Regions from separate parts of the Rhizobium sp. P1_E6 genome, predicted to be linked through region 1. Evidence: riboswitches for the same ligand, from Rfam matches in the RefSeq annotation. Region 1 holds a riboswitch; the other holds the start of a gene.
What was found. A riboswitch is a leader RNA that binds a small molecule or an ion and turns the genes downstream of it on or off. The one in region 1 is predicted to bind S-adenosylmethionine.
Positions count from the first base shown of each region.

Region 1 (4,378 bases):
CCGGAGAAATATCATCGAACGTGCTTTCTGTCGCCTCAAGGACTGGAGGCGTGTCGCAACTCGATATGACAAGCTCATGCTCAACTTCGCGGCAACTTGCTACATCGCCGCCATCGTCATTTGGTGGGCCTGATTGAGTCTGGAGCCTAGAGCGCCGGGGCGGCAGCTGCCGCGGCGCTCGATCCGGGAACCGAAGTTGCCGATTCTTCGTCCGATTTCGAGGGCAGTGCCTGCAGGTGCAGGGTGCGCGGGTGCAGCGCTTCCAGATAGGTTTCCGAGCGGCCGATATAGATCATGCCGGTGTCCGGCATGGTGGCGAGCAGCTTCGTCATCGTGCGCTGCCATTCCGGCTCCATGCCTTCGAGCACTTCATCGAAAACGGCCCAGCGCGGCTTGACGAGAAGCAGGCGAGCAAAGCCGATGGCCTTTTGCTCATCGGCATCGAGAAGCTTGTCCCAGCGCGCGCGGCTGTCGAGGCGGGCGATCAGCGAATGCAGGCCGGCAGCCTCAAGTGCGGCCTCGACGGTCGCCTTGTCATAGGCCTCGGGTTTTTGGGGGAAGGAAATTGCCTCGCGCAGCGTGCCGCCCGGCACGTAGGCGACCTGCGGGATGAACAGCATGTCGGCAATGGGCGGTAGGCCCATTGTGCCTTTGCCACATGGCCAGAGGCCGGCCATGGCCTGGAAGAGCAGGCGGCGGTTCACGCTGTGATCGCCGTTGATCATGACCTTTTCGCCGGCCTTGATCGTCACATCCGCCTCGCGCATCCGGAAGCCGCCGCAATCCTCGATGTCTTCGCCAAGCTTGGCGAGGATGACGACATTCTTCAGCGTCAGCGTATCCGGCGCGGTTTCCTCATAAACAATGGTGTCTTTCAGATCGAAGCCATCGTCCATCTCCAGCAACGCCTGACGGAAATCGGTGACGCGCATCAGCGTGGCGCGCCATTCGGCAATCGGGCCGAAGTTGGCGACGTACCAGCGCAGCGCTGTATTGACCTGATTGAAGGCGCCGACCGACATCATCAACTGGCCGAAGGTCAGCCCGCCAGAAAAATAGGCTGGGGCTGCGACGATAATCGGGATGACGATGACCAGCCAGCCGTACCCTGCCGAAACCCAGGTCAGGTTGGTATTGGCTATGGCCAGCCGCTTGATGACGGCAAGAACATTGGTGATATCGCCGTTGATGCGCTTGCGCTCATTCTCCTCTCCGCGCGCCACTGTGATCGCCGGCATGTTCTCATTGGCATGCATCAGCGCGAAGCGCAGTTCGGCCTCCTTCGAGAACCGGTCGGCATTGAGTTTGACGAGCTTGCGGCCGACGACCTGGCTCAATAGCGAGGCTGATGCGGCGTAGAAGATTGCTGCCCAGACCATATAGCCGGGAATGGTGAAGTTATAGCCGCTGATATGGAAGATGAAGCCGCTCGAAAGCTCCCATAGCACGCCGATGAAGCTGACGAGCAGGATGGTCGACTGCAGCAGTCCGAGCACAAGCCCGGTCGTGCTTTCCGCCAGATTCCGCGAATCCTCATGCAGGCGTTGGTCGGGGTTTACGCCGATGATGCCGATGGTGGAAAGCTTGAGGGCGCGTTTGCGCTTCAGCCATTGATCGACGAGATCGCGCGAGAGGCCTTCGCGCATATAGAGCGCGGTCATCTGGTTCAGCCAGGCCTGCAACACGTTGAGCAGCAGCAGAGCGCCGGCAATCATCGCGAAGACTTCGAGCTGCTTGAAGAATTCGCCAAGGTCACGGCGTTCGAGGGAATCATAGAAGGGCGCATTCCACTCATTGAGGATCACCTGTCCATAGGCGGTTGCCAGGATGATGACGACGAGCGTTATCGCAAGCAGCAGCACCCTGCCACGAACCTCAGAATTCCAGAATGCGGAGAACATCACTCCAAGTCGATATGTCAGGCTGAGATCATACCCTACCCGGTCCTGACTCTGGATGCCCCTCCCCCTTTCAACGTCATTTGCCATTACAACTTTCCAAATCCGCCCATCCTTACATTAATAACATGGGGGCGTTACTGGTCCATCAACAGATTCCACCACCCATAAAGAAAGCGTGATGGCTTTTGCAGCTATCTGCATTGACAGTTGATTCGCAACGAGACTGGCGCTATTTAAGGTGCCTCGTGGTGATTTGGCCGGCCGGCTTGCAGCCACGTTAAATAAATCGCTAAAGGGCCGCGTGCGGACCGGTAGCGATTCTTTCGCCGCCGGTTTTTTATTTTGATCGAGTTGACCGCAATGCCCATCAAGATCCCCGACACGCTGCCCKCCTTCGAAACCCTCGTGAACGAGGGCGTGCGGGTGATGACCGAAACGGTGGCGATCCGCCAGGATATCCGTCCCTTGCAGATCGGGCTGCTCAACCTCATGCCGAACAAGATCAAGACCGAGGTGCAGATGGCGCGCCTTGTGGGCGCGTCGCCGCTGCAGGTGGAATTCTCGCTGATCCGCGTCGGCAACCACAAGGCCAAGAATACGTCTGAAGAACATCTGCTCGCCTTCTACCAGACCTGGGAGGAAGTGAAGCACCGCAAGTTCGACGGTTTCATCATCACGGGCGCGCCGATCGAGACGCTGCCCTACGAGGATGTTACCTATTGGAAGGAAATGCAGCAGATTTTCGACTGGACCCAGACGAATGTGCATTCGACCATGAATGTCTGCTGGGGTGCGATGGCGGGGATCTATCATTTTCACGGTGTGCCGAAATATGAGCTGAAGGAAAAGGCCTTCGGCGTTTACCGCCACAGCAATCTCAAGCCCTCATCTGTCTATCTCAATGGTTTCTCTGATAATTTCGAGGTTCCTGTGTCGCGCTGGACCGAGGTGCGCCGGGCCGACATCGAGAAGGTCGATGGTCTTGAGATCCTGATGGAATCCAGCGAGATGGGCGTCTGTCTCGTGCACGAGGCGAAGGGCCGGCGGCTCTATATCTTCAACCATGTCGAATATGATTCCACATCGCTTTCGGACGAATATTTCCGCGACGTGAATGCCGGCGTGCCGATCAAGATGCCGCACAACTACTTCCCGCATAACGATTCCACTCTTGCGCCACAGAACCGCTGGCGCAGCCACGCGCATTTGCTTTTCGGCAACTGGATCAACGAGATCTACCAGACGACGTCCTACGATATCGAAGAGATCGGCTCGGGCATCTGAGCGTCATCGGGCGGGCTTACAAATAACGCCGTCGCATTTCTGTGACGGCGTTTTGTTTTCCGGTTTGCCCGGTTGCGGTTTGCAGGAAATGGGGGCAGGTTCCGGTTCCTGAATTCTAGGGATGGAGTGAGCGTCGATCATGGCGGACAAGTTGGAACGGGAAGTTTTCGGACAGACGAAGGACGGCGAGACCGTCCATCGCGTCGTCATCCGCGGTGGCGGATTGACGGTCAAGGTGTTGAGCTGGGGTGCAGTTATCCAGGATATCAGGCTGGAGGGTCATGACGCACCGCTGGTGCTCGGCTTCGAGGATTTCGCAAGCTATCTCGCTCATTCGCCTTTCTTCGGCGCGACGCCGGGACGCTGTGCCAACCGTATTGGCGACGGCAAGTTCACGCTCGACGGCAAGGACTACCAGCTCGAACTTAACGAGAAGGGCGTCACACATCTTCACGGCGGCAGCAATAATATCGGCACGCTTGTCTGGACGGTCGTCGAGCATGAGACCGACCGCGTGGTGCTGAAGATCGTCGATCCCGATGGCCGTGCCGGTTATCCGGGCAACTGCACGATCCAGGCGACCTATCGCGTGCATGGCGATGGCGAGCTTTCTGTCACCTACGAGACGACAACGGACCAGCCGACGATCGCCAATGTCTGTCAGCATTCCTATTTCAATCTCGATGGCCGGGAGGATGCGCTGGCGCACGACATCATGATCGCCGCCGATCACTATCTGCCGACCAATGAAAGGCAGATACCGACCGGCGAGATCCGCTCCGTCGAGGGCACCGCATTCGATTTCCGTGCGATGGCGCCGATGAAGCGTTTTGCCGGTCAAGAGCAAGCGCTCTACGACCACAATTTCTGCTTTTCGAGCGAGCGCACAGCCAAGCGCTCCGTCGTACTTGCCCGCAGCCTGCATTCCGGCGTGTCGCTGGAAGTGCGTACGACAGAGCCGGGCGTGCAGTTCTATGCCGGCTTCAAGCTCGGCGTGCCGGTGCCGGGTCTCGATGGCCGCAGATACAGTCCCTTCGCCGGCTTCTGCCTGGAAACGCAGATCTGGCCCGATGCCATCAATCATCAGGACTTTCCGAACGCGGTATTGCGTCCCGGTGAAGTGCTGCGCCAGGAAACGGATTATATCTTTACGAAGAACTGAGTTCGTATAGGAAACGGATTATATCTTTACG
Region 1 covers NZ_JBFUBG010000185.1:18-4,395, reverse strand. The annotation lists partial or broken gene AC1D35_RS34860 (transposase) at 1-133, shown strand, start outside; gene AC1D35_RS34855 (ABC transporter ATP-binding protein/permease) at 147-1,988, opposite strand; SAM riboswitch at 2,137-2,214, shown strand; gene metA (homoserine O-acetyltransferase MetA) at 2,262-3,185, shown strand; gene AC1D35_RS34845 (aldose epimerase family protein) at 3,325-4,347, shown strand.

Region 2 (10,112 bases), on a different contig from region 1:
GCAGGGAAACTCCATTCCCCTGCTCGGCTTTGCGCAGGCAGGTGCCGGCGGCTTTTTCGACGATGGCGGCTTTCCGGCAGGCCAGGGCTGGGACGTGGTGGAATTTCCGGCAGGCCCCTCGCAGAAGGCGGGGGTCTATGCGCTGGAAGTGCAGGGCGAGAGCATGATGCCGCTCTATCGCGACGGCGATGTGCTGATCGTGGAGCCCGGTGCGCAGGTGCGCCGCAACGACCGCGTCGTCGTCAAGACGCGCGAGGGCGAGGTCATGGCCAAGGTGCTGCTGCGCCAGAGCCCGCGTTCCATCGAACTGCTGTCGCTCAACCCCGAACATCCCAACCGGACGATCGAGCTTTCCGACGTCGAATGGATCGCCCGGATCATATGGGCCAGCCAATAGGAAAATAATCCATGCGCCCTGCAGCCTTCATCACAGGTATCGCGGGGATGGCGATGGTGGTCGGCCTGCTGCTGGCAGGGCAAGCGCGGCTCGATGGCGGCGATGGATCGGTATCTGACACGGATGCCAGCGGCGCGGCCACAAAACTGCCAGATGCGAATGCCGATATGGCAAAACCGCCTGCAACGCTTACGGATGAAGATGCAGCGCTGATTGCCCGGGCAACGGAGCCTGCAGCATCAGAGCCGGCAGGGGCCACCTCCCCGCCTCCCTCCGAAGATGCAACAGCGGATGAAACGGCGCAGAATGCTCCGGTAGCGACCGAGACGCCGTCGGCCACGCCCGAGGGAAAAGACAGCGTGGAGCTGTTGCGGCCGACGGTAGAGAATGCCGGTGTCCTCTCCTTCGGCAAACGCAGGCTGCAGATTGTCGACGTCATTGCGACGCCCGCGGACAAGAGCTGCGGATCGGAAGGAAGGGAATGGCCGTGCGGCATGATGGCAAAGACGGCGCTGCGGCTTTTCCTGCGCAACCGTACGGTCGATTGCGACCTGCCTTCCGATGCATGGCAGGATATGGCGAGGACTGCCTGCCGGCTGGGACAGCAGGATATCGGCACGTGGCTGGTGGAAAACGGCTGGGCTGAGGCGCAACCGGGTTCGCCGCTTACCGCTGCCGGCGAAAAGGCAAAACAAGCGAAGAAAGGCATCCACGGCGAGGATCCGCGCCGCAGGCCGGCGGCAGCGCCCCGGCCTGAACCGGCCGATCCCTTGTAATGGCGACTGCCAATTCCTAATCTCCGCTCATCGAAGAGGGAATCAGACATGAACAAGCCGCTTTCAGCCCACGACGCCCTGATCTACGTGATGGTCATGGCATCTGCCGTCGACAGCACCATGAACGATCGGGAAATGGAAAGGATCGGCCAGCTCATCGGCTTCCTGCCGGTATTCCGTGATTTCGACGACGACAATCTGATTTCCGTCGCCCGCGACTGCGCCTCGCTGCTGGCCGGCCCGGAAGGGCTGGATGTGGTTCTGGAGACGGTGCGCGACACGCTGCCCGCCCGGCTCTACGATACGGCCTATGCACTGGCAGTCGAAGTCGCCGCCGCCGACCTTTCCGTGAAAGCTGAAGAATTGCGGCTGCTCAGTCTGCTGCGCGACCGTCTCAGCCTCGACAAGCTGACCTGTGCCGCCATCGAGCGCAGCGCGATCGCCCGCTTCCGCAAGGGGTAAACCTCTCTCCTTTTTTAACGCATTTCCGGAGGCAAACCGCTGCACACTTTTGCTGGAATTGCTTTTTTCACCGCAATTCCGGACGCAAAGTCGCTGCACACTTTTGCTGGAATTGCTCTAATACAGCCCGTAAGGGAAATAGCGCAGATAGATTTCCTCCAGGCGGCCATTGCGCGAGAGCGTTGCCAGCGCGTGGTCGATCGCCGCCGTCAGCACGCTGTCGTTCTGGCGCAGCATGATCGTCATGCCCTCGCCCAGGAAATGCTCTGATGTGTAGGGCCCGTCGAACAGGGAACAGCACTTGTCCGAAGCGGGCGAAGCGACCCAGAAGGAAAGCTGCAGCGCATCGGCAAAGGCGGCATCGACCTTGCGTTCCTTCAAGGCTGTCAGCAGTGCCTCCTTGTTGTCAAAGGGCTGCGCCTTGATGGCGGGGAAGAAGGCCGCCAGCATGGCCTCATGCACGGTGCCCTTGACGACGCCGACCGGATGGCCTGCGAGGCCGGCAGCCGTCGTTCCGGTCACGGAGACGGCCGTGTTGCGGACGAAGCGGGCCGGCAGCATCAGATAGGGGCGGGAGAAGAGGAACTCGCGGCGTAGCTCCGGCGTGACGGCAAGTCCGGCGATGACGGCATCACCCTGCGAGCCGGCGAGCGCCTTCTGCAGGTCGGCAAAGGGCAGCGCCTGAATCTGGCACTTGTCGGCAATCTCCAGTTCGCCGCAGATCTCGCGGGCGAGATCGACGTTGAAGCCGGAGAGCTTGCCGTTCTGGTCGCTGAAATTGAAGGGCGGGAAGTCCACGGAAGTCAGGAAGCGCAACCGCACGAGCGAGGAAAGGTCGGGCTTTGCCAGGCGTTCACGGGAATCGAACAGCAGCGGCACGGACGGTCCTGCCTGCTGCGCAAAAACGGAAAAAGCCGAAAGCAGTGCAACCGAAAACAGGCAAAGGATAAAAATCCCTCTTGGAGCCGGAAACGCCGGTTTAGATTGCACCATATGACCTGCCTCAAGTTAAGCGCCGCGCCTGCCGCCCGGCAGAGATGTAACAGAATCATACCCATCGGGGAATATGGCCCGGCAGGTAGCAGACTGCGCTTCGGTGGAATCAGAACGACGCGTCGGCCTTCAAAGCACGGTCTTTCGTGGAGTTCGACGCCATGCCAGCCACACAAAAATTTCGCATAAATTGCATTTTTGAACGCTTAAGCACAAATAACAACCACGCCTCTGGAATTTACGGCCACGCCCCGAGCCCGTTAGCGCGGAATTAAGCAATATCCCGTCTTATTTGTCGCGACGACATCGACCTCGCCGGCCGATCGCATGATGCGCATGTCGAACCTCTCAAGGTATCCCCCGCCAGCGCAATACCGAAGAATCGTTCTACAACAAATGATTTCAAAAGCACCGGGTTCGCAACACACCCGGCTAATCGGGTGACATTTCCATGCTGAAACATCTGAAAATCCGCACAAAAATCATCTCGGTCGTGGCGCTCCTGGGGCTGATCACGATGGCCGGAATGATCTATGTCATCTCCGAGTTCCGCCGAGCGGACGCGGCCTACAGCGCCTTCATCGACCATGAGGCGCTGGCCTCGATGCAGAGCGCGCGCGCCAGCGCATCGGTCGTCGCCTCGGTGCTGCAGGTCAGTCTGCTGGCCGAAATGAAGCCCGATACGCCGGCATTCCAATCGGCGCTCGCGACACCGAGCAAGCTGCCGCAGGCACGCGACCGCATGACGCAGGCGCTGGCGCTTGTGCCCAGCCGCAAGGCGGCGGTCGATGAAATCCAGGCCGGCATCGATGAAATCGAAGCTCTGGCGAACAAGATCGTCGAGCAGAGCAAGGCCAAGGACAGCGCCGGCGCGCTGGCGAATGTCGCCCTGATCAATGCCAAGCTCAACGCGCTGACGCCGAAGATGATTGCCAACAACGATGCGATGATGGCGATGCTCAACGACGGCGGCGACGCACTTTCGGCTTCCGTCAACGATAGTATCAACCTCTGTTTCGCGCTGATCGGCCTTGCCGTAGTCGGCGCCGTCGGTCTCAGCGTCGTCGTCGCCCAGATCGGTATCACCACCCCCATGGCGAAGCTGCGCGATCGGATGACTCAGCTTGCCGCAGGCGATACCGGCAGCGAGATCAGCGGTCTCGACCGCGGCGACGAAGTCGGCCAGATGGCGAAGGCCGTCTCGATCTTCCGCGACAACGCGGTCGAGCGTATTGCCCTCGAAGCGCGCGCCGAAGCCGACCGCAGCGTCAGCGACAACGAGCGCCGCGATCGCGAGGCGCAGAGTACCCGCGAGGCATCCGAACTCGAACGCGCCGTCTCAGCACTCGGCGATGGCCTGCGCCGCCTTGCCGCCGGCGACCTGGCCTCGAATATCAACGAACCCTTCGTCGCGCATCTCGATGCGCTGCGCCAGGACTTCAACAACTCGGTCGAGAAGCTCAACGAGACCATGCACACGGTCGGCTCCAATGCCCGGGCGATCGGCGCCGGCGCCAACGAGATCCGTTCGTCTGCCGACGAGCTTTCGAAGCGCACCGAGCAGCAGGCCGCTTCCGTCGAAGAAACGGCAGCAGCCCTCGAAGAGATCACCATAACGGTGAAGGACGCGGCAAAGCGTGCAGAAGAGGCAAGCCAGCTCGTCGCCCGCACCCGCCTTGGTGCCGAGAAGTCCGGCGACATCGTCCGCAAGGCGGTCGCCGCCATGCATCAGATCGAGCAGTCCTCCGTCGAGATCGGCAATATCATCGGCGTCATCGACGATATCGCCTTCCAGACGAACCTGCTGGCGCTGAACGCCGGCGTTGAAGCAGCGCGTGCCGGTGAAGCCGGCAAGGGCTTTGCGGTCGTCGCACAGGAAGTCCGCGAACTGGCCCAGCGCTCTGCAAACGCCGCCAAGGAAATCAAGGCGCTGATCAACACATCCGGCACGCATGTGCAGACCGGCGTCTCACTGGTCGGCGAGACGGGCAAGGCGCTCGATGCGATCGTCCACGAGGTGCAGGAAATCAACCAGCACGTCCATGCGATCGCCGAAGCTGCCCGCGAGCAGTCGACCGGCCTGCAGGAAATCAATACCGCCGTCAACACCATGGACCAGAGCACGCAGCAGAATGCGGCGATGGTCGAGGAATCCACCGCGGCAAGCCACGGCCTTGCAACGGAAGCGACGGCACTCAACAACCTGCTCGGCCAGTTCCGACTGACCGGCACCGGCGGATTCGTTGCAAGCGCGCCGATCCCGACCGCACCGCGCGCCGCCGCACGACCGGCCGCGAGAACCCCGGTGCGTGTTGCCGAAAGCACGTCACGCCCGAAGGCTTCGCCGGCCCGCGCCCTCGGCCAGAAAATCGCCAATGCCTTCGGCAAAAACAGCGCGGCCGCCCCTTCCAGCAGCCAGGAGGCCGACTGGACGGAATTCTGAGCTGAAAACCTGATTGAGTGTGAATGGGCGGCTTCGGCCGCCCATTTTCGTTTTAGGTCTTTCAGGCCTGTGGGCGCCAGCCGACCTCGACAAGCACGTTGCCGGGCGCCGTGCAATAGAACAGCCAGCCACCGCGGATGGCAGTGGGTGGTCCGGAAACGGCAGCACCATCCGCCGCCAGGCGAAGATGGAGATGATCGACATCCGATCTTTCGGGAAGGATAAAGCCGATATGATAGGTCTGTCGCTGCAGCTCGACCTGATCGGCACCGCCGAATTTCGGCAACGGACGACTGAGAACGATCTCTGTGCCCTGCTCGTCGTAGAGGATCGCCCGGCCGATCCGTTCGTTCATCTCCCGCAATTCCAGACTGAAATAACGCAGGAAGAAATCGGCCGCAGCGGCAATATCGGGCACGTAGAAATCAAGATGGTTCAAACGCATGACTGTCTCCTTCGAAAATGAAATCCCGGAGGAGTGCGTTCTTTACGCTCCGCATGCCGCCGGGACCCCGCATTCGCATGCGGGCCACGTCGCGGGTTCTCGTGTGAAACACGGAGCAGAGCTTCCGATGATGGAAGGGACCGGGCTTACCTCATCCGATCCTGCCTTTTTCGACAGTGCCGCTCTAGCAGATCGCGCCACGAGCGGCAATCAGATCGGTCGAGCATATCGGTCGAGCGACTTCGGAAAAGCAGTAGACCATGGTCGCAACGCCCTTCTCGAAGGGTTGAAGACGTGTGCGCCGTTTGTATCGTGAGCTTTTCGCAATTTGCGGTACAATGACACCGTGCTGCGGAAAGAAAGGCTTCCAATATGAAACTGATCGCACTTGGCCTCATCGGCGCGCTGGCGCTCGCCGGCTGCACGACCGTCGAATATACGGGTCCCGGCATCGAGCCCATTCCCGGCAGCATCACCTATAACGGCCAGCCGCGCACGAAACTGACAAAGTCGCCTGTCGGCTCGACCTTCCCGCACGATTTCATCGACCAGTACGGCCGGCAGGTCGAGGAGACCTATATCATCCGTCCGGACCGCACGTTGGCGATCGCGCATCGCCGATACAGGCCGATCAACATTTTCGGAAGAGATTGAGAGGAGTAGCTGGAGCGGGTGAAGGGAATCGAACCCTCGTATTCAGCTTGGGAAGCTGCTGCTCTACCATTGAGCTACACCCGCCTGAAGCTTGAGACTTCCAACAGATGGCCGCCGCTGTCAAGTCGCGGCATTACCGAGATCAGATCCGGAAATGCTTCGAGAGCTTGAGGCCCTGCGCCTGATAGTTGGAGCCTAGGCCTGAGCCATAGAGGCTCGTCGGCTGTTCCTGCATGTGCTCGTAGATCAGGCGGCCGACGATCTGGCCGTCTTCGAGGATGAAGGGCACTTCGTGGCTGCGCACTTCCAGCACCGCGCGGCTGCCGCGCCCGCCGGCGGGCGCATGGCCGAAGCCCGGATCGAAGAAGCCGGCATAATGCACGCGGAATTCGCCGACGAGCGGGTCGAAGGGCGTCATTTCCGCCGCGTAATGCGGGGGGACGTGAACGGCCTCACGCGAGACGAGAATGTAGAACTCATCGGGATCGAGGATCAGTTCGTTGCGGCCTCGGCTATAGAGTGGCTCCCAGAAATCGAAGATATCGTGCTGGGCCTTCTTGTCGACATCGACGACGGCCGTGTGGTGTTTGCCGCGATACCCGATCAGGCTCTCCTCGTCGCCCGCCAGATCGATCGACAGTGCAATGCCGCCGCCGGATACGTTCGGTTGCTTGGCAGCCACCAGCGTTTCCGTTTCGTGCAGCTTCAGGAGCTCCGGTTCGTTGAGCACAGCATGGCCCACACGGAAGCGGATCTGCGACAGGCGCGAACCGCGGCGCACGACGATCGGGAAAGTACGCGGGCTGATTTCGAGATAGAGCGGACCGGAATAGCCTGATGGGATCTTGTCGAATTCCTGCGCGTAATCGGTGATGACGCGGGTAAAGATATCGAGACGGCCGGTCGAGCTCTTGGGATTGGCAGAGGCAGACATGTCGGCCGGCAGATCGAGACGCTCCATCAGCGGTACGATGTAGACGCAGCCGGTTTCCAGCACCGCGCCTTCGCTGAGATCAATGACATGCAGGCTCAGCCGATCGAGCTTGTCTGCGACAAGGTGAGAAGGGCCGGGCATGAAGCTGGCGCGCACCCGGAAAGCCTTGGCGCCCAGCCGCAGATCCAGGCTCGCAGGCTGGATCTGATCACGATCAAGCTCCCGTTCGCTTTGAAGACGCCCCGTTTCAAACAGCGCGGAAATCGCGCGGTCGGCCAAAATTCCAGTTTCGCGAGCCATCATGCTCCATCCATAATTTGCCGCCGACAAAACCAAAGTCGGGGAATTGACGCAAGCGCAGAACGGCAGTATTGCAATTTTATCCCGTGGTGATTTGGCCGGTCGGCTTGCAGCCACGTTAAATAAGTGGCTAAAAAGACCGGGTTGAAAACCGGTCTGCTTTTGCGGCCGGTTTTTTTGTTGTTTGAAAGTGGTGATGGCATGAGCAAGACCTGGCGCCCGGCAACCCAACTCGTCCACGGCGGAACGCTCCGCTCGCAATATGGCGAGACATCCGAGGCAATCTATCTCACGCAGGGTTTCGTCTACTATACGTCGGAAGCAGCCGAGGCGCGCTTCAAGGGCGAAACCGAAGGTTTCATCTACGCGCGCTACGGCAGCCCCACCAATGACATGTTCGAAAAGCGCATGTGCATGCTGGAAGGCGCGGAAGATGCCCGCGCCACGGCTTCCGGCATGGCCGCCGTCACCGCCGCCATTCTCTGCCAGCTGAAGGCCGGCGACCACATCGTCGCCGCCCGCGCCCTCTTCGGTTCCTGCCGCTGGGTGGTCGAGACGCTGGCGCCGAAATATGGCATCGACTGCACGCTGGTCGATGGCCGCTACCTGGAGAACTGGGAAAAGGCCATCACGCCGAAGACCAAGGTGTTCTTCCTGGAAAGCCCGACCAATCCGACGCTGGAAGTGGTCGATATTGCCGGTGTCTCCAAGCTCGCCAACCAGATCGGCGCGAAGGTCGTGGTCGATAACGTGTTTGCGACGCCGCTCTTCCAGAAGCCGCTGGAACTCGGCGCCCATATCGTCGTCTATTCCGCCACCAAGCATATTGACGGCCAGGGCCGCTGCCTCGGCGGCGTCGTGCTTTCCGACAAGGAATGGATCGACGAGAACCTGCATGACTATTTCCGCCATACCGGCCCGGCCATGTCGCCCTTCAATGCCTGGACGCTTCTGAAGGGCATCGAGACGCTGCCGCTGCGCGTCAARCAGCAGACGCAGAATGCCGCCAAGATCGCCGATTTCCTGGCCGAACAGGGCAAGGTCGCCAAGGTCATCTATCCCGGCCGCAAGGACCATCCGCAGGCCGATATCATTGCCAAGCAGATGACCGGCGGCTCGACGCTGGTCTGCTTCGAGCTGAAGGGTGGCAAGGAAGCGGCATTCGCGCTGCAGAACGCGCTCGATATCGTCAAGATCTCCAACAACCTCGGCGACTCCAAGAGCCTGATCACCCATCCGGCGACGACGACGCACAAGAACCTGACGGACGAGGCCCGCGCCGAGCTCGGCATTTCGCCGGGCACGGTACGCCTCTCGGCCGGTATCGAAGACACGGACGATCTCATCGAGGATTTCGCCCGCGCACTGGAAACGGTTTCGGCCTGACCCGTCGATTCAAGGGATAGAGCGTTCCTTTGTGCGTCCGAAAGGACGCACGGCGCTCCTGGCGCGGCCGCGGAATACCACCGTGGCCGTGGCATTTGCCTTGAAATTAACACTGAGAGTTAGGCTTAATGAACAAAAGGCGGCCCGACCGAGGGCGGCGGGGCCACGTTCACTGTTCCGTTTCTTGACGCATGAGGACTGTTATAAGATACGGGTAACGTATATTGACTAAGGTGTAAGGCATGTATCGCGCCCTCACACGAGACATCGAAGTGGTTGTCGAACCGTTCTATCTGGAGGAGCAATCCGATCCGGACGACGATCGCTATGTCTGGGGTTATCGCGTCGTCATCGCCAACAACTCCGGCATAGCCGTACGTCTCGTCAACCGCTACTGGAATATTACCGACCAGAACGGGCAGATCGACGAGGTCAGCGGCCCCGGCGTCGTTGGCGAGCAGCCGCGTCTGCAACCTGGCGATACCTATGAATATTCATCGGGCTGTCCGCTGGATACGCCATCCGGCCTGATGTTCGGCCATTACCAGATGGAGACGGACGAAGGCGAGCTGTTCGATGTCGACATCCCCGCCTTCTCGCTCGATTCACCCGGCCTGCTCAGGGTGCTCAACTGATGCGTAAATTCGAACCGATTGCTCGCGGATATGCGGCAATGCTGAAGTCTTCAATCGGCAATCTCTATTAAAGCTCAAAGGGATCCGATGCGGTCTGAGCATCCGGCTTTGCCTCAAACGGATCTTTTGATTGCGGCTGTGCCGGCTGTTGGGCCACTGCAGCGTTGACAGCCTTTTGACAGACGAGCATCTCATCGGTCGCTTTGACGGAGTTCTTTAGACTGAGGGCAACTATCCGCTTGCCGTTAAAATCGACACGAAAACTCAACTTGCGAGCGAACTCGCCAATCAAGCCAGTATCCTTAAAATTAATCCACAATGCCTTAGTACCGTCAAGATCTACGGCGCTTGCGTCGGCAGTCCATTTGGAGCGGTCCAGGTAGAATTCGATCGGATATTGCTTGCCTTCTTCCAATGATTTCCAATTTGCATTGGCCATCAGGATATAAAAGGGATTATCCTTTTCGATGAAATTGAAGCCGAGACGAAAAACTGTACCGTCTTCAAAGGAAGTCATGACAAAGCAGGCGTTGCCCAAACTTTTGTCGACAGCCACACTCCAGCCACCAACTTCTTTCCATAGAACAGTCTCGTCGTCGGCAAAGCTAATTCGCGGCACTGCAGCTAAGAGCGCAAGTACCAAACACAAAAACTTCATTGGCACCCACCCCGCTTCCATAGCCTGAA
Region 2 covers NZ_JBFUBG010000006.1:21,338-31,449, reverse strand. The annotation lists gene AC1D35_RS05575 (S24 family peptidase) at 1-397, shown strand, start outside; gene AC1D35_RS05570 (thermonuclease family protein) at 409-1,173, shown strand; gene AC1D35_RS05565 (tellurite resistance TerB family protein) at 1,222-1,635, shown strand; gene AC1D35_RS05560 (transporter substrate-binding domain-containing protein) at 1,753-2,628, opposite strand; gene AC1D35_RS05555 (methyl-accepting chemotaxis protein) at 3,080-5,071, shown strand; gene AC1D35_RS05550 (VOC family protein) at 5,133-5,516, opposite strand; gene AC1D35_RS05545 (hypothetical protein) at 5,889-6,170, shown strand; tRNA gene AC1D35_RS05540 (tRNA-Gly) at 6,181-6,254, opposite strand; gene AC1D35_RS05535 (2'-deoxycytidine 5'-triphosphate deaminase) at 6,313-7,407, opposite strand; SAM riboswitch at 7,481-7,559, shown strand; gene AC1D35_RS05530 (O-succinylhomoserine sulfhydrylase) at 7,606-8,790, shown strand; gene apaG (Co2+/Mg2+ efflux protein ApaG) at 9,033-9,425, shown strand; gene AC1D35_RS05520 (hypothetical protein) at 9,493-10,083, opposite strand.
Region 2: linked by a shared signal. The riboswitch ahead of AC1D35_RS05530 (O-succinylhomoserine sulfhydrylase) and the one ahead of metA (homoserine O-acetyltransferase MetA) in region 1 are both predicted to bind S-adenosylmethionine.